Regions from separate parts of the Embleya sp. NBC_00888 genome, predicted to be linked through region 3. Evidence: riboswitches for the same ligand, from Rfam matches in the RefSeq annotation. Region 3 holds a riboswitch; each other region holds the start of a gene.
The links. Region 3 has a riboswitch for cobalamin ahead of OG948_RS12685 (energy-coupling factor ABC transporter permease). Riboswitches for the same ligand answer to the same signal wherever they lie in the genome.
Positions count from the first base shown of each region.

Region 1: another riboswitch for cobalamin. It lies ahead of OG948_RS16990 (cob(I)yrinic acid a,c-diamide adenosyltransferase); the one in region 3 lies ahead of OG948_RS12685 (energy-coupling factor ABC transporter permease).
Region 2: another riboswitch for cobalamin. It lies ahead of OG948_RS04315 (ribonucleoside-diphosphate reductase subunit alpha); the one in region 3 lies ahead of OG948_RS12685 (energy-coupling factor ABC transporter permease).
Region 4: another riboswitch for cobalamin. It lies ahead of OG948_RS46475 (prenyltransferase/squalene oxidase repeat-containing protein); the one in region 3 lies ahead of OG948_RS12685 (energy-coupling factor ABC transporter permease).

Region 1 is NZ_CP108784.1:4,084,584-4,091,513, reverse strand. It holds gene OG948_RS17010 (ABC transporter permease) at 1-1,883, opposite strand, end outside; gene OG948_RS17005 (ABC transporter ATP-binding protein) at 1,883-2,716, opposite strand; gene OG948_RS17000 (DUF5708 family protein) at 2,989-3,183, shown strand; gene OG948_RS16995 (Ig-like domain-containing protein) at 3,386-4,099, opposite strand; cobalamin riboswitch at 4,556-4,682, shown strand; gene OG948_RS16990 (cob(I)yrinic acid a,c-diamide adenosyltransferase) at 4,741-5,334, shown strand; gene OG948_RS16985 ((2Fe-2S)-binding protein) at 5,310-6,125, shown strand; gene OG948_RS16980 (hypothetical protein) at 6,494-6,930, shown strand, end outside.
Region 2 is NZ_CP108784.1:1,123,728-1,130,657, reverse strand. It holds gene OG948_RS04335 (alkaline phosphatase D family protein) at 1-671, shown strand, start outside; gene OG948_RS04330 (MarR family winged helix-turn-helix transcriptional regulator) at 805-1,266, shown strand; gene OG948_RS04325 (GNAT family N-acetyltransferase) at 1,272-2,096, shown strand; gene mug (G/U mismatch-specific DNA glycosylase) at 2,177-2,755, shown strand; cobalamin riboswitch at 3,664-3,914, shown strand; gene OG948_RS04315 (ribonucleoside-diphosphate reductase subunit alpha) at 3,990-6,308, shown strand; gene OG948_RS04310 (ribonucleotide-diphosphate reductase subunit beta) at 6,326-6,930, shown strand, end outside.
Region 3 is NZ_CP108784.1:3,133,232-3,140,161, forward strand. It holds gene OG948_RS12670 (hypothetical protein) at 1-30, opposite strand, end outside; gene OG948_RS12675 (class II aldolase/adducin family protein) at 823-1,677, shown strand; gene OG948_RS12680 (RDD family protein) at 1,824-2,369, shown strand; cobalamin riboswitch at 2,557-2,766, shown strand; gene OG948_RS12685 (energy-coupling factor ABC transporter permease) at 2,794-3,507, shown strand; gene OG948_RS12690 (energy-coupling factor ABC transporter substrate-binding protein) at 3,504-3,896, shown strand; gene cbiQ (cobalt ECF transporter T component CbiQ) at 3,901-4,644, shown strand; gene OG948_RS12700 (energy-coupling factor ABC transporter ATP-binding protein) at 4,641-5,492, shown strand; gene OG948_RS12705 (PP2C family protein-serine/threonine phosphatase) at 5,511-6,560, opposite strand; gene OG948_RS12710 (Fpg/Nei family DNA glycosylase) at 6,676-6,930, opposite strand, start outside.
Region 4 is NZ_CP108785.1:2,765,689-2,772,618, reverse strand. It holds gene metE (5-methyltetrahydropteroyltriglutamate--homocysteine S-methyltransferase) at 1-993, shown strand, start outside; cobalamin riboswitch at 1,175-1,316, shown strand; gene OG948_RS46475 (prenyltransferase/squalene oxidase repeat-containing protein) at 1,415-2,917, shown strand; gene OG948_RS46470 (hypothetical protein) at 2,914-3,948, shown strand; gene OG948_RS46465 (CbiQ family ECF transporter T component) at 3,945-5,180, shown strand; gene OG948_RS46460 (ATP-binding cassette domain-containing protein) at 5,177-6,886, shown strand; gene OG948_RS46455 (ECF transporter S component) at 6,883-6,930, shown strand, end outside.

The DNA of each region.
Region 1 (6,930 bases), 950 kb from region 3:
GTGTCACCCGGCCCGCGATGGATCGACCGGGCCAGACCCCGAGGGATCGCCACGGTATTGCCGCGCAACTCGGACAACGACCCGGAGGTGGCCGTCACCGCCGTGGCGGGCAGACCGAACTCGGCATCCACCCCCTGGAGTTGCAGGCCGTGCCGACCGTCCGGCGCGGTCCGCGGCTGCTCGATGAAGCCCTCGCTCGCGGCGTACGCGCTCGCGCTCGCGACGCCGGGAATGCCCCGCACCCGCTCGACCAGAGCCGGGTCGAGACCGCCACCCGCACCGGTCAACACCGCGTCGGCGCGCAGGCTTTCCGTGTACACCCGCTCAGCGTGCGTGGTCGTGGTGGTCTGCAGGTACAACTGGCCGGTGCTGATCGCCACCGCGAGCATGATCGGCGTCACCACGGCGGCCGTCCGCACCGAGGTGGCCCGTGAGCCGAGCATCGCGATCCGGCCGGACTCGCCGGTCAGCGCGCCGAGCGGAAGGGACAACACCCAGGTGAGCAGCTTGGTCAGGCCGGGGGCGAGCAGGGCCAGGCCGATCGCGGCGCAGATCACCGCCGGGCCCGCCGTACTCCCGGCGATCGGGCCCTCCAGGACGAGCACGGTGACCAGGCCCAGCGCGGTGGCGCCGGCCAGCGCGATCAGCGCGACCACGCATCGGAACCAGTTGAACCAGCGCTGCTGGAGCGCGGATTCGGCGAGCGCCTCGGTCGGCTTCGCGGTCACCGTGCGTCGCGCGCCGATGAAGCCGCCGACCAGTGCGGTCAGCAGCACCGCGCCCGCCGCCGCGACCGCCGGGATCCAGCCCTGCTCGAACCGCACCGTCTCGGCGACCATGCCGGAGGTCACCAGCCGGTCGAAGAGCACCCGACCGGCGGCGGGTCCGGTGAACCACGCGACACCCGCCGCGAGCACGGTCACCAGGAACGTCTCGCCGAGCAACATCCGGCGCAACTGACGCGGCGTCGCGCCGATCGCGCGCATCAACGCGAACTCGCGGCGGCGCTGCTGTACGGACAGCCCGATCGTGCCGGCCACCACGAACACCGCGACCGCGACCGCCAGCCCGCCGAAGACGCCCGCCAGCGAGATCAGGTCGGACTTGTCCGCCAGGATCTCGGGGTGCTCGACCGCGCCGCGATCGTCGCCGGCGAGGATCCTGGCCCGGTCCTCGTTCAGCGCGCCGGCGACCCGCTTGCGCAGCGCGCCGAGATCGGCGCCCGGGTCGGCCACGATTGCGATGTCGGCGATGGTGCCGGCGGGTGCCGCGAGCCGCTCCGCCTCGGCCGCCGCGAAGAACATGGTGGCCTGCGGGACGGTACGCGCCGGCTGCGCGATGCCGGTGACCCGGTACGCGGCCGAGCCGCCGTGTGCGGCGATCTCGACCCGGTCGCCCACGGCGACGCCCGCGCGGCGCGCGAGCGCGGCATCCAGGACCACCTCGTCGGGCCCGACCGGCGCGGCCCCTCGGGTGAGGGCGTACGGCGTCAGCGCCGCCGACTCCCAGGCGTGCCCCTGTGCCTTGCGACCGCCACCGGCGCTGGTCAGCGCGGTCTCGAAGGTGCGTTCGCCGACCGCCGCGCGCACACCCTCCAGGCCCCGCACCCGATCCACGAGCCGCGCGTCCAACGGCACCCGCTCGGCCAGGGCGAAGTCCCGCTCCCGGTCCCCGGATCCGTCGCGTGGGCCGGTGAAGGTGGGATCGCCGATCACCAACAGCGAGGCCTGGGCCAGGCGTTGCGGCGGCGCGTTGTTGCGTACCCCGGTCTCGAGCAGCCCGCCGCAGGCCATCACCACCGTCGCGCCGAAACACAGCGCGACGAAGGTGGCGACGAAGCCACCGGCCCGGAAGCGCAGCGTGCGCAGCGCGAGCCCCCACATCAGCGGATCCCGTCGACCGTCGGCCGCCCACCCGGGAGCGGAGCGTTCGCGAACGCGCCCAGGTGGGTCATGCGTTCGGCGATCGCGTCCACCGTCGGCGCGTCCAGCCGGTCGGCGATCCGACCGTCGGCGAGGAAGACCACGTGGTCGGCGAAGGACGCGGCGATCGGATCGTGCGTGACCATCACGATGGTCCGGCCGTCGGTCCGCACGGACTCCCGCAGCAGACCCAGCACCTCGGCCGCCGTCCGGGTGTCCAACGCACCGGTCGGCTCGTCCGCGAACAGCACGGCGGGGCGCACGGCCAGCGCGCGGGCGATCGCCACCCGTTGTTGCTGGCCGCCGGACAACTCGTGCGGCCGGTGCCGGGCGCGGTCGGTCAGGCCGACGCGCGCGATCACCTCGGCGATCCGCCGGCGGTCGGCGCGCTTGCCCGCGAACCGCAGCGGCAGCGTGATGTTCTGCTCCACCGTGAGGGTGGGCAGCAGGTTGAACGCCTGGAAGACGAAACCGATCCGCTCCCGACGGAGCCTGGTCAGCGCGTTCTCGTTGAGCTCGGCGAGGTCCCGGCCGGCCACCGCGACCGTGCCCGACGTGGGCCGATCCAGGCCGGCCGCGCAGTGCAGGAAGGTGCTCTTGCCGGAGCCGGACGGACCCATCACGGCGGTGAACGAGCCGTGTCCGAAGGCGAGGGTGACCCCGTCGAGGGCGGCGACCGAGGCCGAGCCCTTGCCGTACACCTTGCGCACCGCGTCGAGCCGGACGGCCGGCGCCCCGACACCCTCCGGTTCGTCCCCGATCGTGTGTCGTGGCCGTGTCGGTCGCCCGCTCACTGTCGTCCCTCCGCCGTTCCGGCCGCTCCCCGTTCACGGCACCGGATCCACGCTAGGAGCGTGAAACGGGCGTGCCCATGGGGCTGGCCACCCTTCGGGGGTGGGGCCGGCCCCATTCCCGAAGCCCCGCCGAACCCACCGGCCGCGGCGAACCCGGGCGCGGTTCTAGGCCGAAGTGTGTACGCCGGTTCGTTCCCGCGGAGGGCGTGCCGGGCCGGGGCCCGGACCTAGCCTCATAGCCGTACCCGCAGGTCGAGTGGAGGAGGAAGACCGTGGCGAAGGCACGCGGTTCGTTGACGGCCGGCCTGTTGAGCGCGGTGGTGGGCGGAGCCCTGAAGCTGTTCGCGGACGACGTGGACACACCGGTGGTCGCGCTCGGGAAGATCGGCGTCGTGTTGCTCATCGTCGGCATCGCCGAGCTGCTGTACGGGCTCTACCAGCTCACCCAGGAGGCCCGGAAGGGCTGACCGGGGCGACACCGGCCGGACCGAGGAAGCCCGGAAGGGCCGATCGGGGGACGAGCCTGGGAAGGGCCGATCGGACCGAAGAAACGTCGGAGCAGTCGGTCGGGGGACGAGCCCCGAAAGGCCGATCAGACCGAAGAACCCCCGGAACAGCCGCCGTTCGGGGCGCAACCTCGAACAGCCGATCGAACCGACCCGGGCCCGCTCAGCCGAGCCGCCGCCGGCCCGGCCGACGGTGGGCGACGAACGCCAGGACACCCGCCCCGAGCACGGCCGAGCCGAGGAACGCCACGAGCAGCGACCCGCCGCCCGGATCGACCCCGGCGCGCGGACGCGCCGCCGACGCGGCCGAGGGTGCGCGGAGTTCGTCGACGCCGCGATGGACGCCGAGCTTGCCCGCCCGGGTCTCGACCGGCCGGCCGGACGCACCGGGGCCGGCCACCACCTCGATCCGCACGCTCGCGGTGGCCTCGCGGCCGAGCCGGTCGACGATCGTGTAGCGAAAGCTGTCGCGTCCGGTGAAGCCCGGCCCCGGCGTGTACCGCAGCACCGAATCCGCCTCGTCCCGCTGGAGCACCAGGCCGTGTTCGGGATTGGTGTACGACAGCACGACCAGCCCTTCGCCGGAGTCGCCGGCCAGGACCGGGACGTCCACCGACTGCCCGGCGCGAGTGCCCGCCCGATCGGCGACGGCACGCGGGACGGGCGGCAGGATCGCCTCGGGCTCGTCCCTCGGCCGCACCCGGTCGCCGGACCCGACGGGGCGCCCGGCGCCGGCGGTCAACAGCGCGGCGGACGGGGTGGGGCCTCCCGTTCCCGCGCCAAGGGGCCCGGCGGGTGGGGTGGCGTGTCCCGACCCGGCGCCGAAGTCCGCCGCGGAAGGGGTCGGCCGCGCCGAACCGGCATCGAAGAGCCGCACGGAGGAGGCGAGATGCCGTCCCTCGGCGCCGAACCACCCCGCGCAGGCGGCGGGATGCCCCGACCCCGCTCCGAACAGCGAAGCACAACAAGCCAGGACCACGCCCGCTCGAGGTACCCGACCCACCCGACATGCCTGACCCACCCGACGCGTCGGACCGGCTGGTTCAGGTGTTCCGGACACCGTGGACACGCATACCTCCGGCACTGATTTCCCGGCACGGCCGGATCTCGGATCGACTCACCGGCGCTCGCCGGCACCCTTCGGCGCCGATACCGCCGGGCCGACGCCGGCCGAGGGAGCCGCTCTCGGAATCCGATCCTGGGCTTCGCCCGCGCCGGTCCGGGGCTCGGCGCGCGGACCGGCGGCAAGCTTCACCCGCACGCGTGGTCCGGATCCGACGGTGGACCGGGCCCGTCGGGCGTGTCATGGTGGGAGGCGCAAGGCGACGGCGGTACGAGGAAGCCGGTGTGAATCCGGCGCGGTCCCGCCACTGTGATCGGGGAGCGACTCCCGAACCGGCCACGGCCCCCAGACGGGTCGGAAGGCCGGGAGGAGCGATGATCCGAGAGCCAGGAGACTCACGTCGTCGCCACCTCACCAACCGGGGCGGATTTCCCCGAGAGAGGCCGGTGCCGACCATGTCCTTGGTTCTGAGCCGGATCTACACCCGTACCGGCGATGCCGGCACGACCGCGCTGGGCGACAACTCCCGGACGCGCAAGACCGATCCGAGGTTGGCGGCGTACGCCGACACGGACGAGACCAACGCGGCGATCGGGGTCGTGCTCGCGCTCGGCGACCCGCAACCGCAGACACGCGCGGTATTGGCGCAACTGCAGCACGACCTGTTCGACGTCGGCGCGGACCTGTGCGCGCCGATCGCCGAGGGGGACACCCGGCTGCGGATCACCGAGGCGGACGTGGCCCGGCTGGAGGAGCACTGCGACGCGTTCAACGCGGAACTGACCGCGCTGCGTTCCTTCGTACTGCCCGGCGGCAGCCCGGCCGCGGCCCTGCTGCACGTGGCCCGCACCTCGGCCCGCCGCGCCGAGCGCTCGACCTGGGCGCTGATCGAGGCGGACGAGCGGGCGACGGCGGGCGGGGCCGCGACCGTCAACCCGCTCACCGCGCGCTACCTCAACCGGTTGTCCGACCTGCTGTTCGTCCTCGCCCGGCGGGCCAACGCCGGCGGTGCGGGTGATGTGTTGTGGCGTCCGGGCGACAGCCGCTGACCGGCGCGCGGTCGCGGTCCCACGTCGGCGGGCCGCTGCGCCGGCTCGCCGACGTGGGGCCCTACTTCGAGCTGCGGACCGGACCGATCACCGACGGCGCGGGCTTTCGGCCGTTGGCCGAGCTGTACGACCGGGCCGCGCCCGCCGCGTGGGCGGACCGGGTGGAGCACGTACGGGCCCGGCTGCGGACCGAGGAACCGCGGGTCGCCGCGTCGATCCTGTACCTGGGCGTGGCCTCACGGTTGTGGTCGGTGGCACTGGGCGCGGCGGTGCTCGGCCGGGTGGTGCCCGACCTGGATCCGGCCCGGACGTACTGGCGCTTCCCGGACGCCGGGCCGGTCGAGTTGTGGGCGCCCGATCCGGCGCCGGTGCCGGTGTCGGACGACCGTTCGGGGATCGAGCAACTTCACGACGCGGTGTTGCTCGGGCATCTGGTGCCGCTCGCCGGGGCGACCCGAGCGGTGGTGCCGGTCGCCGAGCGACTGCTGTGGGGCAACGCCGCGTCGGCCCTGGTCGGCGCGGCCCGCGTGTTGCACCGGCACCTGGCTCCGGCCGAGCCGGAACTCGTCGCGACCACACGCGTGTTCGCCGACGGCCTGTTGGCCGCCGGCCGGTTGCGCGGAACCGGCCTGCACGGTGCGCTCGGCGCGTTCCGCCGCACCACGTGCTGCCTGTACTACCGGATCCCCGGAGGCGGTACGTGCGGCGACTGCGTCTTCCACGACAAGCCGCCGCGCCCGGCCCGGACCCGGATCGGGTCGTCGGCACCGGGTCGGGGCAGCGCGGGCTGAGCATTCCCGGCCTGCGCGTTCGGTTCGCTCCGGGCACCGGGAACCGTGTGTCGGGTCCCGCGCGGAGCGGCCGACCGGGTGAATCGGTCGGACACGCCGAGCCGCGCATTCGGGTGACATTCCCGGATCCTCGGCCCGGTTGTTTCTAGCCTCGGCCTCGAGACACCGACTCCGGCATCGACGAACCCGAACGCCGTGGCCGTGTCCTCGGTCCTGCCGGGTCTGCGCCCCCGGCAGGATCGGGGAGACGGCCCCGGCCGTCGAAGGCCCGCCGAGGACGAATGACCGGGCGCCCGCGGGGCAGGCGCCAGGCGCGGTCCTCGGCGGTGACGCGAGGACATCGAGACCGTGAAGAGGAGTACGCACCGATGAGTACCCCAGGCCGAGACTCCGGCGGCAGGTCCGCGTCGCGCGATCCCGACGAGATCGCCGCGTTCCCGACCGTCCTTCCCCCCGCCGTCGAATCACCCACGCAGAGCGCACTCCCGCAGCAGGAGCCGACGCTGAGCCGCAAACGTGAGCAACTGGATCACGCGGTGGAGGAGTTGACCCAGGCCGAGCCGCCCGAGACGGTGCACCGCAAGGTGGGCGAGGCCGCCGAGCAGGTCGGCCGAGGAACCGACCGTGCCGCGGGGCGGGCCCGACGCCGGGCCGAACGGCTCGAAGCGGCGGCCGGCGAAGCCGCCGAACAGGCCGCGGGCACCGTCCGCGACCGGGCCGGGCAGGCCAAGGACGCCGCCCGGGACCGGGCCGGGCAAGCGAAGGACGCCGCGCGGGAGGGTGCCGGGCAGGCCAAAAAGGCCGC
Region 2 (6,930 bases), 2.0 Mb from region 3:
AGGGCGGGTACGACCACCTGCTGATCGGCACGTCGTTGCCGTGGTTGCTGCCGCACGGCATCCACGACCTGGAGTCGTGGAACGAGGCGTTGTGCGCGGGCGAGCGGGGGCCTCGCGTGGCGGCCTGGAGCGAGTGGTTGCGGCGGGCGAGCGACCTGGAGCACTGGGCGGCGTTCCGCGACTCGTTCGAGGCGTTGTCCGCGTTGATCGGCCGGATCGCGCTGCACGGCCCCCGGGCGGGCGGGCCGGCGCCGGCGACGGTGTGCGTGTTGTCGGGGGATGTGCACCACGTCTACGCGGCCGAGGCGCGCTGGGTCAGTCCGGGGGAGGGGCCGCGGGTCGGGGAGAATTCGGCCGACCTGGCCCGGGTCTACCAGTTGACCTGTTCGCCGGTGCACAACTCGGTGCCCCCGGCGATCCGGGTCGGATTCCGGTTCGGGTGGGGCCGGATGGCGACCCGCATCGGGCGCGCCCTGGCCCGGCACGCGAGGCTGACCCCGCTGCCGGTCGAGTGGACGAAGCTGGGCGGTCCGTGGTTCGGCAACCATCTGATGACGCTCACCCTGCACGGGCGCCGGGCCGTCCTGTCCCTGGATCGGGCCGAGGGCGACCGGCACAACCGGGCCGCTCGGCTGCGCCGCGTGGGCCGGGCGACGCTTCGGGAGGGGTGAGGCACGGTCTGCGAGCGGCCCAGGCGAGTCGTGGGTCGGTCGCCTCCCGTGAGGGGCTCGCTTCGTGGAAGTTGCCGAGCGCAACTAACATCTTTTATGGTGGTGGCGAGTCGCCACGAAGAGGAGCCTCGCCATGGCCACCCGGGAAGCCTGCCGGCACCTGCTCACCGAGCTCGAGGGCATCGTCGGCGTCCACCGCAGCCTCGCCAAGGCGGTCCCGATCGGCAGCCTGCCGCCCGGCTCCGCAGTCCTGTTCGCGCTCGCCCGCAGTACGCGGCCGCTGCGCGCCGGGCACGTCGCCGAACTGCTCGACCTGGACATGTCCGTGGTCAGCCGACACATCGCACACCTGGTCGAGCACGGGTGGGTGGAGCGCCGGCCGCACCCCCACGACGGCCGCTCCTTCCTGCTCGGCCTCACTCCGGAGGGTCGCGCGGTGGTCGAGCGGGCCACCGACGACCGCTTGACGGTGATCGCCGAGCGCCTCGACGACTGGTCCGACGAGGACGCCCGGACGCTGTCCGATCTGCTCGCGCGACTGAAGACCGGGTTGGCACACCGGCCGGTATCGGTGCCGGCGGTCGTGTCACACTGACCCGCATGCCGAAGTCCGCCGCAGAGGCGCGCGCCCACTTGGAGATGTTCTACGACGCGGTGGCCCGCCGAGCCACCCGCACGGAAACGTTCGGCGCGCTGACCCTGTTCATTCGCGAGGGCCAAGGGTGGCCCTTCTACGCACGACCCACGCTCGGCAGCTCCGTCGAGCCCACCGTCGCGGACGTCCGCGCGGTGCGGGCGCGGCAGAGAGAGTTGAAAGTGCCCGAGACGTTCGAATGGGTCGACGAGACCACTCCGGCGCTGCGCGCGGCCGCGATCGAGGCCGAACTGCACGTCCACGAGCACCCGTTGATGGTGCTCGACCCGGCCGAGCAGCCGGCCGAACGCCCGGCCCTGCCCGACCTGGTGACGGTGCGTCGGATCCGGGCGGACGCGACCGACCTGGCGATCGTGCACAGCGTCGCGGCGGTCGGCTTCGCGAACCCGGGGACCGCGTCGGGGACCGACGGCCCGACCGAACGGGACACCGCCGCGCTCGGCCAGGACCCGGGTCTGCTGTCCTACCTCAACGAGCGCCTGCGCACCGGGGAGACGGTGATGTTCGCCGCGTACGGCCCGGCCGGGCCGCTGTGCGTGGGCAGTTATCAACACCTGTACGGCACCACCGAGATCGTCGGTGTGGCCACCCTCCCGGCGGCCCGACGCGGCGGCCTCGCGGCGGCGGTGACCTGGGAACTGGCCCGGCACGCGCTCGCCGACGGGAGCGAGACGGTGTTCCTGTCGGCCGGCGACCAGGACGTGGCCCGCGTGTACGACCGGCTCGGCTTCCGGTCGGTGGGGACGGCGCTGATCGCGGAGGCGCCGTGAGCGCCCCGGCGCAGCCCGGACCGCCCGCGAAGCCCGTCGTGCTGCCGATCCCGCCCGGACGCAATCCCACCGCCGCCGAGATGGCCGCCGCGCACGGCCGGACCATCCCCGACGTGATCGGACCGAACCTGCGGGTTTTGTTCTGCGGGATCAACCCCGGCCTGTGGTCCGGCGCGACCGGGCGGCACTTCGCCCGCCCCGGCAACCGGTTCTGGCCCGCGCTGTACGCCTCCGGGTTCACGCCCCGCCTACTCGCGCCCGCCGAGCAGGACGCGCTGACCGCGCTCGGTCTCGGCATCACCAACGTGGTGGCCCGCACCACCGCCCGGGCGGACGAGTTGAGCCGGGACGAGTACGTCGCCGGCGGCGCGGCGCTCACCGCCAAGGTGCGCACGTACCGGCCGGCCTGGCTGGCCGTGCTCGGCATCGGCGCGTACCGGACCGGTTTCGGCCGGCCCAAGGCGGCGGTCGGTCGGCAGGCCGAGACCATCGGCGACACCCGGATCTGGGTGCTGCCGAACCCGAGCGGCCTGAACGCGCACTGGACGGCGGCGGCGCTCGGCGAGGCGTTCGCCGAACTGCGCACGGCGGCGGCCCATATCGAAAGCGAACGATCGAAAACGGCACGAACCGAAACCATCGGGACCGAAAGCACCTGACCGGAAGGCGCCCGGCCCGCCGAAACTCGGCGAAACCCACCGAAGACGGCTGAATCCGGCCGAAGATAGCCGAAGGCTGTCTGAATGCGGCCAAAGTACGGCCCGAGTACGACCCGAAGGCGCCCGACCGCCCAGGGGCGCGATCGGTGCGCCCGGGCCGGTCCGCGCGCCTGTATCCGAGTCGATTCGTCCATCGACCGAGTGGCATCACCCGGTTGGCGGTTACTTCGCGCTCCCTCGCGCGGTTGGGTCGGCATGGAGATCCTGCGGGCCCCGTTCGGGCCGTGGCCCACCGAGACGTTCGAGACACCCGTGTACGAGGCGTTGGTCGCGGAGTGGCGCGACTCGGGCCGGGAGGTGCCCCGGTCGGTGGACCGATGCCACGACCGCCCGGCACGACACGCGCGCCTACCCGGGGCCGGCCCCCGCGCCGGCCGCCCCTGAGGACGCCGACGAGGCCGCCTCCGAGGCCGCCCACACCGGCCGCCGGAGGCACCCGCCGACACGCCCGGCTCCCACCCCGCCGACACGCCCGACGGACGCCGTACCCGCCCGGCACACCCCGCGGCCGACCGTACGCCCCCGGCGCCTCGCCTTCGCCCGCTCGGCCGCCCCGCGAAAGTCTTTCTCTCGACGCCCGGACACCACGTTCGACAGGCGCCCGGCCACGCGCGCCGCGCACAACGCCGGCGTGTCGTGCGGCCGTTCGGCGGCCCGCGCGCGAGTACCGTCATGCCGGGCGTACGCCGGGAGGAGACGATTCCGCTCGGCTCGGGAGGCGCCGCGACACCCGGTGTGGACGGCCGCGCCGCCGGGAGTGGGCCCGTCCCGGCCGAAATCGTGGTAGGTCGGGAATCGCGACACGACACAACACCTGGGGGTGCGACGACCACCCCGCCACTACATATATGCTCTGCGACGCAGCTGGTTCGCCGTTCCGGTCAAACGGAGGGGCGACGCAAGAGGGAACCCGGTGTGAAGCCGGGACTGCCCCCGCAGCGGTAAGCGGGAACGAATGTCGTCCTGCGGTGCCGAACGCCCAGAGGGGTTCGGCGAGCGACGACCACGGGGAACTCCGCGGCCCGCCGAGCACATCGTGCCCGGTGGCGCCCCGGCATGCCCGCGAGTCCGAATACCTGCCGGCTGTCCGCGCCTTCGGGCGCGGGGTCACTGTACGTACGAGCTCGCGAGGAGAGAGCACGTGACCGTTGTGGACAGCGTGGGCGCGACCCGGATGCGGATCGACGAAAGCCCCGAGGACCAACTGGCTACCCTGGTGCGCACCCAGGCGCGCGATCTGCCGGAGGTCGATCCGGATCGGGTCGTCCGCCGGGTCGTCGCGGGTCTCAACGAGGGCGCGGACAAGGGAGCGGCCGCGGACCTGGCGGTGCGTACCGCCGCCGAGCTGATCGCCGAGGAACCCGCCTACTCGCGGCTCGCCGCGCGCCTGCTCGCCGGCCGGATCGCGGACGAGGCCCTCGACGCCGGGGTCACCTCGTTCAGCGCCGGCATCGCGCTCGGCCGACGCGAGGGCGTCATCGGCGCGGAGACCGCGGCGTTCGTCGCCGAGCACGCCGCCGAGTTGGACGCCGCCGTGGACGTCGACGGCGACCGGCGGTTCGAGTACTTCGGCCTGCGCACCGTGTACGACCGCTACCTGCTGCGCCACCCGGTCTCGCGCAAGGTGGTCGAGACCCCGCAGCACTTCCTGCTGCGCGTGGCGTGCGGCCTGGCCCAGGAGCCCGGCGAGGCGATCGGCTTCTACCGGCTGATGTCCTCGCTCGCCTACCTGCCCAGCTCGCCGACGCTGTTCAACTCCGGCACCGTGCACACCCAGATGTCCTCGTGCTACCTGCTCGACTCGCCCAAGGACGAACTGGAGTCGATCTACGACATGTACGGGCGAATCGCCCGACTGTCGAAGTTCGCCGGCGGCATCGGTGTGGCGTGGTCGCGGGTGCGTTCGCGCGGCTCGCTGATCCGCGGCACCAACGGGCACTCCAACGGCATCGTGCCGTGGCTCAAGACGCTCGACTCGTCCGTGGCCGCGGTCAACCAGGGCGGCCGGCGCAAGGGCGCGGCCTGCGTGTACCTGGAGACCTGGCACCCGGACATCCTGGAGTTCCTCGAACTGCGCGAGAACACCGGTGAGGACGCGCGCCGCACGCACAACCTCAACCTGGCCAACTGGGTGCCGGACCTGTTCATGCGCCGGGTCGAGGAGGACGGCGTCTGGTCGCTGTTCGACCCGAACGAGCTGCCCGAACTGCCCGACCTGTGGGGCGCCGAGTTCGACAAGGTGTACGAAGCCGCCGAGCGGGACGGCCGGTTCGTCCGGCAGATGCCCGCGCGCGACCTCTACGCCCGGATGATGCGCACGCTCGCGCAGACCGGCAACGGCTGGATGACCTTCAAGGACGCCGCCAACCGCACCTGCAACCAGGCCGCGGAGCCGGGCAACGTGGTGCACCTGTCCAACCTGTGCACCGAGATCCTCGAGGTGACCAGCGACGGCGAGACCGCCGTGTGCAACCTCGGCTCGGTCAACCTCGGCGCGCACGTGATCGCCGGCCAGGGCATGGACTGGGACAAGCTGCGCGCGACGGTGCGCACCGCGGTGGTCTTCCTGGACCGCGTGATCGACATCAACTACTACCCGACCGACCAGGCCGCCGCGTCCAACCCGCGCTGGCGTCCGGTGGGCCTGGGCCTGATGGGCCTGCAGGACGTGTTCTTCACGCTCGGCATGCCGTTCGACTCGGTCGAGGCGCGCGAGTTGTCCACGCTGATCTCCGAGGAGATCTACCTGACCGCGCTGGAGACCTCCTCGGCGCTCGCCGAGGCGCACGGCCCGCACCCGGCCTACGCCGAGACGCACGCCGCGCGCGGCCGGCTCCAGCCGGACCTGTGGGAGGGCGTGTACCCGACCCAGACCAAGCGCTGGGACGCGCTGCGCGACCGGGTCGCCGAGCACGGCCTGCGCAACTCGCTGCTCGTGGCGATCGCGCCGACCGCGACCATCGCCTCGATCGCCGGTGCCTACGAGTGCATCGAGCCGCAGGTGTCGAACCTGTTCAAGCGCGAGACGTTGTCCGGCGAGTTCCTCCAGATCAACGCCTACCTGGTGCGCGAGCTCAAGGCCCGCGGCCTGTGGACCCCCGCGGTCCGCGACCGGATCAAGCGCGCCGAGGGCTCGGTCCAGAGCATCGCCGAACTCCCGGAGGATGTGCGGGAGTTGTACCGCACTGCCTGGGAGCTCCCGCAGCGTGCGCTGATCGACCTGGCGGCGGCCCGCTCGCCGTACATCGACCAGTCGCAGTCGCTGAACCTGTTCATGGCCGACCCGACCATCGGCAAGCTGTCCTCGATGTACCGCTACGCGTGGTCCACCGGCCTCAAGACCACGTACTACCTGCGCTCGCGCCCCGCGACGCGGATCCAGCAGGCGACCGTGCCGGCGCAGGCCTCGGCCGCGCCCGTCGAGGAGATCTCGGACCTTGAGGTCATCGCCTGCTCGCTGGAGAACCCCGAAGCCTGTGAGGCGTGCACGTGAGCCTGCTCGATCCCGGAATGAACCTCACGCTGCGCCCGATGCAGTACCCGGACTTCTACGAGAAGTACCGCGCGGCGATCCGCAACACCTGGACGGTCGAAGAGGTCGACCTGCACAGCGACCTCGCCGACCTGGACAAGCTCAGCCCGGCCGAACGACACCTCGTGCAGCGCCTGGTCGCGTTCTTCGCGACCGGTGACACGATCGTGGCGAACAACCTGGTGCTGAATCTGTACCGGCACATCAACTCGCCCGAGGGGCGGCTGTACCTGTCGCGGCAACTCTTCGAAGAGGCCGTCCATGTGCAGTTCTACCTGACTCTGCTGGACACCTACATGCCCGACCACGAGGAGCGCGAGCAGGCGTTCGCCGCGGTCGAGCACATCCCCTCGATCCGGCGCAAGGCGGAGTTCTGCTTCCGCTGGATCGACTCGGCGATGGGCCTGGACCGGCTCGAATCGCGGGACGACCGGCGGCAGTTCCTGCTCAACCTGATCTGCTTCGCGGCGTGCATCGAGGGTCTGTTCTTCTACGGCGCCTTCGCGTACGTGTACTTCCTGCGCTCGCGTGGTCTGCTCAACGGCCTCGCCTCGGGGACCAACTGGGTCTTCCGCGACGAGTC
Region 3 (6,930 bases):
TTCCTTGAGGGCCGTTTCCATATTGGCCATGATTGCCTCCGGGGCGATCGGCGGTGCGGCTTTCCGGTGGACTCCGACAGGCTCGTCCTCGGGCACTGCTGCGACACCCGGGGTCGGCGGCCCGACCGGGATCACCTCGATCGGGTCGGCGTCGACTGCCGCGTTGGGATGGGCCTCGATTGCTTCGATGACATCCGCCTCGGTCACAGGGGTCCACTCGCTGTCGGACCCGGTCGGCAGGTCGCCTGATCTGCGCCGGGACGGCCTCGACCGTCGCGGGGGTTGTGCCATCTCCGCCCAACTCCTCGCGATCGGGCTCCTCGATGTCGAAGCCCGCGCGGGTGAACCCCGCCGGCCCGCGTCCGCCTTGGCCCGCACCGGCACCGGATCGCCGCGGCCGAACACGGGCGTCGCCGAGGGCGCCCGTGCGCCGATACTCACGACCTCCGTCGAATTCACGCCCCCGCCGCTCAAGTCACGCGCCCCTTCCCCCTGTGTGCGCCCGTTCCATCCGCGCGCCCGTACTTTGCGCGTTGCCCGTATCTTGTGCGTCTGTTGCGGGTCTGGGAATTCGAGTTCGACTGCTTCGAACTCGACGTCCCGGACTCACTGAACGGCAGCGTAGAAGCAGCTCGAAGAGCCCTGCGGGCAATATTCGATTAATTTCCGGAAACCCGGTCCGGACGCGACCCGGGCGCTAAAATCCCCTGCCCCGCACGAACGGCCCGCCGTCGGGGGCTGTCCTGGGAAGTGACTCGCCGGTAGCGTCGGCCGCGATCCCCCGCCCGAATACCCGTCCGAGTCGAGTTCGAGGAGACGCACATGTCCGGCACCGATGCTCCGCAGGCCCAGGACGTGCAGGGCCGGCAGCCGACCCCGCCGCAGCCGGTGTCCCCGGCCGACCTGAGCTTCGCCCTGCCGCCCACGTTCGAGACCGTCGAACAGGAGCGCCGGCACCGCAAGGAGCGGTTGACCGCGGCGCTGCGGCTGTTCGGTCGGTTCGGCTTCGAGGAGGGGGTGGCCGGCCACATCACCGCGCGTGATCCGGAGCTCACCGATCACTTCTGGGTCAACCCGTTCGGGATGTCGTTCAAGCACATCACCGTGGACGACCTGATCCTGGTCAACCACGAGGGACAGGTCGTCGAGGGTCGATTCCACGTCAACCAGGCCGCGTTCGCGATCCACTCGCAGATCCACGCGGCCCGTCCCGACGTGGTCGCGGCGGCACACAGCCACTCCGTGCACGGCCGGGCGATCTCCGCACTCGGCATCCGGCTCGAACCGATCACGCAGGACGTGTGCCCGTTCTACGAGGACCACGAGCTGTTCGACGATTACGCGGGCGTCGTACTCGATGCCGAGGAGGGCCGCCGCATCGCCAAGACGCTCGGCCCGCGGAAGGCGCTGATCCTGCGCAACCACGGCCTGCTCACGGTGGGGCAGTCGGTCGACGCGGCGGCGTGGTGGTTCATCACCATGGAGCGCTCCTGCCAGGTACAGCTGCTCGCCCAGGCGGCCGGTGAGCTCAAGCCGATCACGCCGGAGAACGCGCGGCTGACCCGGGAACAACTGGGCAACGACACGGTTGCCTGGATCAACTACAAGCCGCTGTACGACGTGATCAGCCGCTCCGAACCGGACCTGTTCGGCGTGGACGGCCCGATGACGATCTGATCACCCGACGATCCGATCACCGCGGTCGGCGCCGGATCCGGGCAATCCGGTCCCGGCCGCCGACCGGATCCGCCGACCGGGCGCAATCTCGCCGATATCCGGCCGCGTCGGGAGTCAAATCACCCGGTTGCGGAAAGTACAACAGCATGTACGAACGGAGCCTTCCGCGGCACTTCGCCCGCTCGGCGCGGCCCGCCCGCCCGCGCGCCCGGGTGTGGCTGCCCGAGGTCGCGAGCCCGGTCGACCCCTCGGTGCTGTGGCGCCGGGTCGGCCAGTTCGTGGTGGACGTGCTGGCGTCCGCGCTGTTGCCCGGCGCCGCGATGTTCCTGTTCGTCCTGCTGCCCACACATCCCGACGGTTCGATCCGCAGCGGCCCGCTGACCGCGACGATCACCGTCGGTGTGCTGCTGGTCGCGCTGGCGATCCTGTTCTGGTACTGGGTACTGCGGCCCGCCGAGCACGACGGGCGCACGTGGGGCATGCAGATGTTCGGCATCCGGGTCGTGGACGTGTCCGGCGGGCGGGCGGGGCGGCGTCAGCTCGGGATCCGCTGGCTGCTGCTGTGCGTCGACGCGTTCGCGCTCGGCGCGGTCGGCCTGGCCGCGGTGCTCACCAGCGAGCGGCGCCAGCGGGTCGGTGACCGGGTCGCGGGCACCGTGGTGGTCCGGGGCCGAGGACCCGGCCTGAACTGAGCACCGCACGGCGTGGCTCGGCGCCGCGCCGCGCTCACCACGCCGCACCGCACCGCGTCCCGCCGCACCGAGCCGCACCCGTCGACGATCACGCTCCGGAATGCGGCAATTGCTCGACCGCTCCGCCCGCATTGTGGTCTTGCGCACGGTTTGCAAAAGCCATCTTGTCGCCATGTCCATCCGACCACTAGTGTCGGCTCGCCGTGGTGCTCGGGAAGCCGGTTCGATGCCGGCGCGGCCCTCGCCACTGTGATCGGGAAGTTCTCCTCCACCCCCGCGGAAACGTTGATTCGTCGCCGCGGGAAGCCACTGGGACCGCTCGCGCGGCCCCGGGAAGGCGGAGACGTGAACGTACGACCCGTCAGCCAGGAGACCGGCCACGGCGATCGTCCGTCCACGAGGTGTTGGAGAGGGACCCTTCCTCATGCATATCGCAGAGGGCTATCTGCCCTGGGAACACGCTGCCGCCTGGGGCGTCGCGTCGGCCCCGTTCGTCGTCCACGGCACCCGCGCGCTCACCCGCGAGGTGCGCGACAAACCCGAGAACACCCTGCTGCTCGGCGCGTCCGGCGCGTTCTCGTTCGTGCTGTCCGCGCTGAAGATCCCTTCCGTCACCGGTAGTTGCTCGCATCCCACCGGCACCGGACTGGGCGCGATCCTGTTCCGGCCGCCGATCATGGCCGTACTGGGCACGATCACCCTGCTCTTCCAGGCGTTGCTGCTCGCGCACGGCGGGCTGACCACGCTCGGCGCGAACGTCTTCTCCATGGCGATCGTCGGCCCGTGGGCCGGCTACGGCGCGTATCGGCTGGCCCGTTCGCTCCTGGACGGACGCGGCGGCACCACCCCGCTGGATGTCGCGGTGTTCGTGGGCGCGTTCGTCGCGGACCTGAGCACCTACTGCGTCACCAGCGTGCAGTTGGCCCTGGCCTTCCCCGACCCGGACAGCGGATTCGCGGGCGCGTTGGCCAAGTTCGGCGGCATCTTCTCCCTCACCCAGATCCCGCTGGCGATCAGCGAGGGTCTGCTGACCGTCCTGGTCGTGCGCTTGTTGCGGCAGTCCAGCCGAGGCGATCTGGTCCGGCTCGGTGTGGTCACGGACGCGCGGATCGCGCGCGAGGAGGAGAAGTCCAAGTGAAGCGCTCCACGAAGATCAACCTGCTGATCGTGGTGGCCGTGGTGCTGCTCGCGGTCCTGCCCGTGGTGTTCGGCATGGGCGACCACAAGGACGAGCCGTTCACGGGCGCCGACACCCAGGCGGAGACCGCGATCACGGAGAACGACCCGGACTACGAACCGTGGTTCAGCCCGTTGTACGAACCGCCGTCCGGAGAGATCGAGTCCGGCCTGTTCGCGTTGCAGGCCGCCCTCGGCGCGGGCGTGGTCGGCTACATGTTCGGGGTCAAGCGCACCCGCCGCCGGCTCGCGCCGGACGCCTCGGACACGCCCGACGAACCGACCGCCGCTTCGGCGAATGCCGAGGCGACACCGGCGGACCAGACGCCGGCCTCGGTCCCGGGCCGCTGATCCCGTGCTGCCGATCGACGCGGCGGCGCACGCGAGTTCGTGGCGTCACCGCCATCCGGCCGACAAGGCCGTGCTCTCCTTCGGGCTGCTCGGGTGCGCGGTGGCGCTGCCGCCGTGGCCCGGCGCGGTCGTGGTCGCGGCGACCGTCCTGGTCGTCGCGTTCGGCTTCGCGCGCGTGCCCGCCCGGCGGTTGTGGCGGGCCGCCCGCGCGCCGCTCGGATTCGCCGCCACCGGCGCGCTCGCCCTGCTCGTCACGATCGGCGCGGACGGCGTCGGCTGGGCCCCGGACGGGCCGCGCCACGCCGCCGAGTTGCTCGCCCGCTCCACCGCCGCGGGCCTGGCGATGCTGCTGTTCGCGTTCACCACACCGCTGTCGGACGTACTGCCGAGGCTGACCCGGGTGGGCGTGCCGGCCGCCGTGGTGGACGTCGCCGCGGTGATGTATCGGATGTTGTTCCTGCTCTACGACACGACCACGCGGATCAACCAGGCCCAGGCGGGCCGGCTGGGTCATCGCACCCGGCGAGCCCGTTGGCGCTCGGTGGCCGGGCTCGGCTCGGCGGTCTTCGTGCACGCGTTCGCCCGCGCCCAGCGCCTGGAGGCGGGTCTGGCCGGACGCGGCTACGACGGGCGCCTGCGGGTGCTGGTGGACGAGGTACGCGTCTCGCGGGCGTTCGTCGCGGGCTCCCTGTTCGTCGTGGCGGCGGTCGTCGCCGCCACTCTTCTCCTGGTATCGGTGGTGCCGTGATTCCGTTGCGGGTACGAGAGATCGGCTACGCCTACGAGGACGGGCCGGCCGTGTTGAGCGGACTGTCCCTGTCCGTTCCGACCGGACGCGCGCTGGCGCTGCTGGGGCCCAACGGCAGCGGGAAGACCACGCTGCTGCGGCTGTTGACCGGCGGCCTGACACCGGACTCGGGGCGGGTCGAACTGCACGAGGTGCCGATTCGGCACGACCGCAAGGGGCTCACCGCGCTGCGGCGGGCCGTGCAACTGGTCGTCCAGGATCCCGACGACCAGCTCTTCTCGGCGTCGGTGGCCCAGGACGTCTCGTTCGGGCCGCTCAACCTGGATCTTGACCCGGCCGAGGTGCGCTCACGGGTGGCCGAGGCGCTGGCCGCGCTCGGGATCACCGAACTGGCCGAGCGGCCCGTGCACCTGCTGTCCTTCGGACAGCGCAAGCGGGTCGCCATCGCCGGCGCGATCGCGATGCGGCCCGAGGTGCTGGTGCTGGACGAGCCGACCGCGGGCCTGGATCCGGCCGGGCAGGAAGCGCTGTTGCACACGCTCGACCACTTGCGTGCGACCGGGACGACGGTGGTGATGGCCACCCACGACGTGGACCTCGCGCTGCGCTGGGCCGACGACGCGGCGGTCCTCGCACACGGGCGCCTGCACACCGGGCCGGCGCACGAATTGCTCGCGGACACCGAGTTGCTGGCCGCCGCGAGCCTGCGGCCGACCTGGGCGCACGCGGCCGCCGCCGTACTGGCGGCACACGGGCTGGCCCCGGCGGGCACCCTGCCGCGCACGCCCGCCGAACTGGCCGCCCTGGCCGTGCGTGCGACCCCGACCACCGCGGAACCCGCCCACTGAGCGAACCCCGGGCCGGCCTCAGCGCCGGCGCAGCAGCACCACCGCGCGGTCGTCGCCCACGTTGCGCCCGGCCGCCGCCACGATCCGGCGCGCCGCGTCGTGGAAGTCGTCCCGGACCAGCCGCTCGGCCTCGCCGAGGAAACGGTCGATGCCGGTGGCGATGTCCTCACCGGGCATCTCCACCATGCCATCGGTGAACAGCAGGAGCGCGTCGCCGGTGCCCAACCGGCCCTTGACGCCCTCGAAGGTCGCGTCCTCGATCACCCCCAGGAGCGGGCCGACCGCCTCGAGCACGTGCCATCGCCCGGAGCCGGCGTTCCAGTGCACGCCCGGTGGGTGACCCGCCGAGATCAACTCGTACTCGCCCGACTCCAGGTCGAGCACGACGTGCACCGCCGTCGCGAAGCCCTCCGCCCACTCCTGGCGCAACAGGTAGTCGTTCGCCGCCGGCAGGAAGCCGTGCGGGGGCAACGATCCGAGCAGCCCGCCGAACGCGCCGGACAACATCAACGCGCGCGTGCCCGCGGCCAGCCCCTTGCCGGAGACGTCGACCAGCACCACCTCGAGCACCCGCCCGCCGCCCGCGCCGCGCGAGGCGACCAGGAAGTCGCCGGAGAACGACTGCCCACCGGCCGGTCGCAGCACCACCTCGGTATGCCACTGCGGCGGCAGTACCGGCATCTCGCCCTGGGCCCGCAACCGGTCCCGCAGGTCGAACAACATCGACTCGCCACGTGTCCACTGCACGCCCAGGCGGGTCCGCATCCGGGCCATCAGCAGCACGATGCCGGCGATCGCCCCGACCACCACGATGGTGCCCGCGGTGACCTCGTCCGGGTCGTGCACCTGGTGCTGCGCGACCAGTACGCCGGCGGTGGCCGCGTACAGCAGGAGCAGGCTGGGCATCCGCAGCACCAACCCGCCGACCAGGATCGGCAGCGCCGTCATCGTGGCCGGGAACCACGACGCGTTCACATCCGAGAGCAGGCCGCACGCGGTGACCGCGGCCAGCAGTCCGGCCAGGGCGAACCCGTCGGAGGGGAAGACCCGATGCCGCAGCCAGGTCACGACGCGCCGGCCCGAGCGCGCGAGTGTCGCGCGCCTCCCGGTCCGGCTTGCCCGGTTTCCTCTGCTCGTCGGCGCGGCCACCCCGCGACACTACCGAACGGTCACCAATCGGAGGTTACGCCGACGGCTGACAGGTGGGACACCAGAACAGATTCCGGCCGACCAACTCGGCGGTCTTGACCGGGGTTTCACACACCAGACACGGCATGTCGGTGCGCCGGTAGACGTACACCTCGCCACCGTGGTCGTCCTTGCGCGGCTCGCGGCCCATCGCCTCGGGGGTGTGCTCGGGACGCACGGTGTCGATCCGGCCCAACCGCACGCCCTCGCGCATCAGCAGCACCAGGTCGGCCCACATCGCGTCCCAGGT
Region 4 (6,930 bases), on a different replicon from region 3:
ACGATCGGCTCCTTTCCGCAGACCGGCGAACTGCGCACCGCCCGCGCCGATCTGCGCGCCGGACGCATCGACGAGGCGGGCTACGAGGAACGCATCGAGTCCGAGATCCGCGACGTGATCTCCTTCCAGGAGAAGGCCGGGATCGACGTCCTGGTGCATGGCGAGGCCGAACGCAACGACATGGTGCAGTACTTCGCCGAACGACTCACCGGATACGTGGCCACCCGGCACGGCTGGGTCCAGTCCTACGGCACCCGGTACGTGCGCCCGCCGATCCTGGCCGGCGACATCTCCCGTCCCGAGCCGATGACCGTGCGCTGGACCTCGTTCGCCCAGTCGTTGTCCGACCGCCCCGTCAAGGGCATGCTCACCGGACCCGTCACGATGCTCGCGTGGTCGTTCGTGCGCGACGACCAGCCGCTCGGAACCACCGCCCGGCAGGTCGCCCTGGCGCTGCGCGACGAGGTCGACGACCTGGAGGCAGCCGGTGGTTCGGTCATCCAGGTGGACGAACCCGCGCTGCGCGAGACGTTGCCGCTGCGCGTCGCGGACCGCGCCGAATACCTGGCCTGGGCCACCGAGTCGTTCCGGCTGACCACCTCCGGCGTGCACGCGGCCACCCAGATCCACACGCACATGTGCTACGCCGAGTTCGGCGACATCGTGCAGGCGATCGACGACCTCGACGCCGACGTGATCAGCCTGGAGGCCGCCCGTTCGCACATGCAGGTCGCCCGGGAACTCGCCGCCCACGGCTACCCGCGCGAGGCCGGTCCCGGTGTGTACGACATCCACTCCCCGCGCGTCCCGAGTGCGGAGGAGGTGAGCGCTCTGCTGCGCGAGGGGTTGACCGCGATCCCCGCCGAGCGGCTGTGGGTCAACCCCGACTGCGGCCTCAAGACCCGCGGTTGGCCCGAGGTTCGCGCCTCGCTGGAGAACCTGGTGGCGGCGGCGCGCGAGGTACGGGCGACGCTCCCCGACGCCGCGTCCTGAGTCGAGACCGCCGGGGCGGGGCAGGCGCGCCCCGCCCCGGCGGTCCGGGGTCGTCCCGGCGGCCACGCGCGCCCGAACGGTGCGCGATTGTCCGCCGCGGGCTCACGGTTGGTGACGAACGGCACCGTGATCGCCCGCTCGTGCTGTTGTCCGACAGCCGGAATGCTCCGTATGCTGCACATGCCGACGTGTGTCGGCACCCTCAACTTCATAGTTCGAAACCCAGGGGAAGCCGGTCGAAATCCGGCACTGACCCGCAACCGTAGGCGGTGGCCGACAGGCCGCCGCGAGTCGGAATGCCTGGGTGCGTACGAATTGAAGGCTCCAGCTGTCGTGGACTACACGCTGAGGCCCGGACCCCCGACCGATGCCCGGCATCGGTCGGCTCCCGGGACGCGTTGGTCTCGGAAGGGTCCCATCGATGTCCTGGCTCACCGTGAGGAACACCGGCGCCGTCGCGGTCTGCGGCGCGGTCCTGGTCGCGGCCTCCCCCGTCTTCTCCGCGTCGGCAGACGCCGCGAACCCGCACGCCGACAACGCCGTCGCGGCGGCGAAATGGCAGGCCGGGGAACTGGTCGACGGCGGCATACCGGGCTTCGCCGGCTCCGACTGGGGCCTGACCATCGACACGATGATGGCGTTGTCGGCCACCCGCTCGCAGCCCGTCGCGCTCAAGGCCGCGGCGGACGCGGTGGCCGCCAACATCCGCAAGTACAACAGCGCCGAGGAGTGGGGCATGCCCGGCTCGCGGATCGCGGGTGCCACCGCGAAGGTACTCTTCGCCGCCGTGGTCGCCGACCGCGATCCGACCAGGTTCGGCGACCTGGACATGCGCGCGGAGACGCTCGACCTGATCGCCGGGGCGGACGCCGGCGACGACGCGGGTCGCATCCGGGACAAGCTCACCGGCAGTCCCGACTCGAGCAACGCGTTCGGGCAGTCGCTGGCCGTGCTGGGCCTGGCCCGCAGCGGTGGGGTGCCGCAGAGCGCGGTGGACTTCCTGATCAAGCAGCAGTGCCCCAGCGGCGGATTCCGGTTGTACCCGGGCCAGTTGGGCAGCACCGGCGCAACCTGCCAGGACACCCCGACCACCGTGCTGGACCCGGACTCGACCGGCATGGCCGTGCAGGCGCTGCTCTCCGCGGCGACCGAGAGCAAGTCGGTCGGTGCCGCGGCCGCAGCGAGGAAGGGCGCGGACTGGCTGAAGTCCAAACAGCGCGAGGACGGTTCGTTCGGCGGCTCCGGACCCACCGCGGCATCGAACACCAACAGCACCGGCCTGGCCGGCCAGGCCCTGCACGCGGCCGGCTTCCCGACCGAGGCGGACAAGGCCGCCGCGTGGGTGGCCAAGCACCAGATCACCACCGACAACGCGGGCGCCGCGACCAAGGACGTCGGCACGATCGCCTACAACGCGGAGGCCCTCACCTCGGCCCAGGCCGAGGGCATTCCGGACTTCCAGCGCGACCAATGGCGCCGCGCGACCCCACAGGCCCTGCTCGTGCTGACCGACGTCCCGCTCGGGGACCTCGGCAAGGCCCCCACCCAGCCGACCGGTACCGCCACGACCTCGCCGAAGCCGACCGACTCCGGCACCCCGGGGCCCACCGGCTCGGCCACTCACACCGGGTCGCAAACGCCGTCCGCGTCGACGTCCGCCACACCCACCACCTCGCTCAGCCAGACCGCGAGCGCGTCGATCACCGCGTCCGCGACGACCACGACCACCGCCGCCGGCACCGGCGGTTCGGTGTCGGGCGGCACGAGCAGCTCGGGTGGTGGCGGCACCACGAAGGGCGGCGGCGGAAGCCTCGCCAGGACCGGTGCCCAGGTCGGCGGGCTGCTCATGCTCTCCCTCGGACTGGTCGGCACCGGCCTCGCCGTCCGCGCCGGCGCGCGGCGCAAGAGCGGAAAGCACACATGAGGCGCCGCGGGAGTGGCGGCCGAACAGCCCGCGTGGTCACCGCGCTTGCCCTGCTCGCGCTGCCCGCCACCGCCCAGGTCACCGTCGCCGCGCCGACCGCGCACGCGGTCGACACCTCCAAGGGCACCCCCGGCTACTGCCCGGACGCCAACGGTGTCACGGTGGTGATCGACTTCCAGGAACTGGGCGGCACGACCATCGTGCGCTGCGCACGAGGTGACCAGGCCACCGGCCACGCCGCGCTCAAGAACGCGGGCATCGAGATAGCCGGTGTGGCCCGCTGGGGCGAGGCGTTCATCTGCCGGGTCGAGGGCAAGCCCGGCGCGAACTCCGAGCCGTGCATCGACACGCCTCCGGCCGGCGCCTACTGGTCGTACTGGCATTCCCCCAACGGCGGTTCGTGGACGTACAGCCAGTGGGGTGTGATGAACCGCAAGCCGCCGCCCGGCAGCTTCGAGGGCTGGTCGTTCTCCAAGAACAAGACCGAGACCACCAACCCGCCCCCGCGCGTGGCACCGGCACGCCCGGCGACGCCCACACCGCCGAATTCGCCCGCGACGAACAACCCGCAACCGCCGCCGGCCAACGGCGGATCGGGCGGCGGTACGACCTCGGCCGGGAACGGAGGCCGCACCGACTCCGGTGGGGGTGCGCCCGGCACGACCGGGACGGCGTCGTCGGGTTCGACGACCACGACCTCGGGAACCGACCCCCTCGCGCCGGGGCCGGGTGTCGCCGGCAACCCGATGGAGTCCGAGCAACCCACCGAGTCCGCGGCACCCTCGGCCCCCGCCGCGGCCGAGACGTCCGCGACCGCCTCCACCGATCCGGGCTCACCAGGCGCCTCCACTCAACCCTCCGGTATCACTCCACAAGGTCAGACCTGGACCGGAGGGGAGGAGTTGGCGACCAGGAAGCGCGACGGGATCCCGGCCACGACCATCGTCGGGACAGCCCTGCTCGTGGCGATCTGCGCGGCGGCCGGGTTCACCACGTGGCGTCGACGTACGCGCGCCGACGGGTCGAGTTGAGCACGCCCCGGGCGGGGCACCGGCCGTCTGCCGCCGCGTTCCGGCTTGGCGGTAGCCGGTTGCCGCGCACCGTGCATCCCGGCGCCTGGTGGTTGTGGGCGCTGGGCCTGGCCACCGCCGCAAGTCGCACCACCAACCCGCTGCTGCTGGCGCTGATCCTGGCCGTGGCCGGATTCGTCGTCGCCAACCGGCGCGGCGACGCGCCGTGGGCGCAGGCGTTTCGCATGTACCTGTTCCTGGGCCTGTTCATCATCGTGATGCGCGTGTTGTTCCGGATCATCTTCGGTGCGGGGGCCGCGAGCGGCCATGTGCTCGTCGACCTCCCGGAGATCCCGTTGCCCGCGTGGGCGGCGGGCATCCACCTGTTCGGCCCGGTGTCCCTGGAGCACGTGCTGGGTGGGTTCTACGACGGGCTGCGGCTGGCCACGATGATCGTGTGCCTGGGCGCGGCGAACGCACTCGCGAGCCCGAAACGCATGCTCAAGGCGGTGCCCGCGGCGCTGTACGAGGTGGGCGCGGCCGTGGTGGTCGCGCTGTCGGTGGCACCCCAACTGATCGAGAGCGTGCATCGGGTACGCCGCGCCCGCCGGCTGCGCGGCGGCGCGCAGAAGGGCATGCGGGCGCTGCGCTCGATCGCGATCCCGGTGCTCCAGGACGCGCTGGACCGCTCCCTCGCGCTCGCCGCCGCGATGGACTCGCGCGGGTACGGCCGCAACCGGCACCTGCCTCGGGCCATCCGACTGCTCACCGGCGTACTGACCCTGGTGGGCCTGATCGGCGTCTGCGTGGGGGTGTACGCGCTGCTCGACGGCAGCGCCCCGCGCTATCTGGGCGCGACCATGCTGCCCGGCGGGATCCTGGTCGCCGGTATCGGCTTCGTGCTCACCGGCCGGCGGATCAACCGCAGTGTCTACCTGCCGGACCGCTGGCGGTTCGCCGAATTCGCGGTCGCCGCGTGCGGGTTGGGCACCGGTGCGCTGCTCTACCTGACCAGCCGGATCGACGCCGGGAACCTCTATCCGTCGCTGAGCCCGCTCGCGTGGCCCGAGTTGGCCCCGCTGCCGGTGCTCGCGCTGGTCGTGGGCGCGCTGCCCGCGTGGCTGGCACCGCCGCCCCCGCTCACCGTGCCCCGGCTCGGCGACACCGTGCCCCGGCCGGACGCGACGGCCCGCACACCGACCCCGGGCCCGGCCGATGCCGGCACCACCATCAGGGAGAAGTCCGTCCGGTGATCGAATTCCGCGACGTCACCATCACCTACGCCGACGCGCCCGAACCCGCGCTCCGCGACGTCGAACTGAGCATTCCCGAAGGGGAGTTGTGCCTGGTCGTCGGTCGCACTGGGGCCGGCAAGTCCACCCTCCTGGGCGCGATCAACGGTCTGGTCCCACACTTCACCGGCGGCACCCTGCGCGGCAGCGTGCTCGTCGACGGCATCGACACCCGCTCCCGGCCGCCGCGCGAGTTCGCGCATCTGGTCGGCGTGGTCGGCCAGGACCCCCTCGCGGGTTTCGTCACCGACACGGTCGAGGAGGAACTCGCCTACGGCATGGAGCAGTTGGCCATCCCCTCGCCGGTCATGCGCAAGCGCGTCGAGGAGACCCTGGACCTGCTGGGCATCGCCGAACTGCGCCATCGCCCGCTGCGCACCCTCTCCGGCGGCCAACAACAACGCGTCGCGATCGGCTCGGTGCTCACCGCGCACCCGCGCGTACTGGTCCTGGACGAGCCCACCTCCGCGCTGGACCCGACCGCCGCCGAGGACGTACTCGCCGCGATCACCCGGCTGGTCCACGACCTGGGCATCACCGCGATCGTCGCCGAGCACCGCATGGAACGTGTGGTGCAGTACGCCGACCGACTCGTGCACCTGCCCGGCGACCGCACCGTCCGCGACGGCCCGCCTGCCGAGATCCTTCAGACCTGCGACATCGCCCCACCGGTGGTCGAACTCGGTCGGCTCGCCGGTTGGTCACCCCTGCCGCTGTCGGTGCGCGACGCCCGCCGCCTGGCCGCGCCGCTGCGCGCACGCCTGGCCGGCCGGACGCCGCCGCAGCCGGGTCCGCCCGCCGGCCCGTCGGCCTCGTTGTTGACGGCACGCCGGATCATCGTGCGCTACGGCGACGTGATCGCGGTACGCGGCCTGGATCTGGACCTGCCTCCCGGGCGGGTGACCGCGTTGATGGGCCGCAACGGCTCCGGCAAGTCCTCGCTGCTGTGGGCCCTTCAGGGCTCCGGACCCCGCCAGGGCGGCACGGTGGACGTCGCCGGCGACGATCCGGGCAAGGCCGCCCCACAGCGCGCCCGCGCACTGGTCGGCCTGGTCCCGCAAACCCCCGGCGACCTGCTCTACCTGGAGACCGTCGACGCGGAATGCGCCGAGGCCGACCGGGAATCCGGTGTCGAGGCCGGCGCGTGCCGGGCGTTGCTGGACCGCATCGCGCCCGACATCGACGGCGCCCTGCACCCGCGCGACGTCTCCGAGGGGCAGCGCCTCGCGCTCGTCCTGGCCATCCAACTCGTCGCCGCGCCACAGGTCGTGCTGCTGGACGAGCCCACCCGAGGGCTCGACTACCACGCGAAGCGGCGGTTCGTCCGCGTGGTGCGTGAACTCGCGGACGCCGGACGGGCGATCGTGCTCGCCACACACGACGTCGAATTCGTCGCCCAGGTCGCCGACCGTGTGGTGGTGATGGCCGAGGGCGACATCGTCGCGGACGGCCCGACCGCCGAGGTCGTGGTGTCCTCACCGGCGTTCGCGCCACAGGTGGCCAAGATCCTCGCCCCCGCGGAGTGGCTGACCGTCGCCACGGTCGGCGACGCCCTTGCCGCCGACGCGGCCGACGCCACCGACCGTTCGCGGCCCGTCCCGTCGGAGTCCGCGCCCGCTCCACGCGACGTTCGCGGCCGTGCCGCAGACCGGGAGACGACCGGATGACGATCGCACCGACCCCGACCAAACGCAGCAACGCCATCCGGATC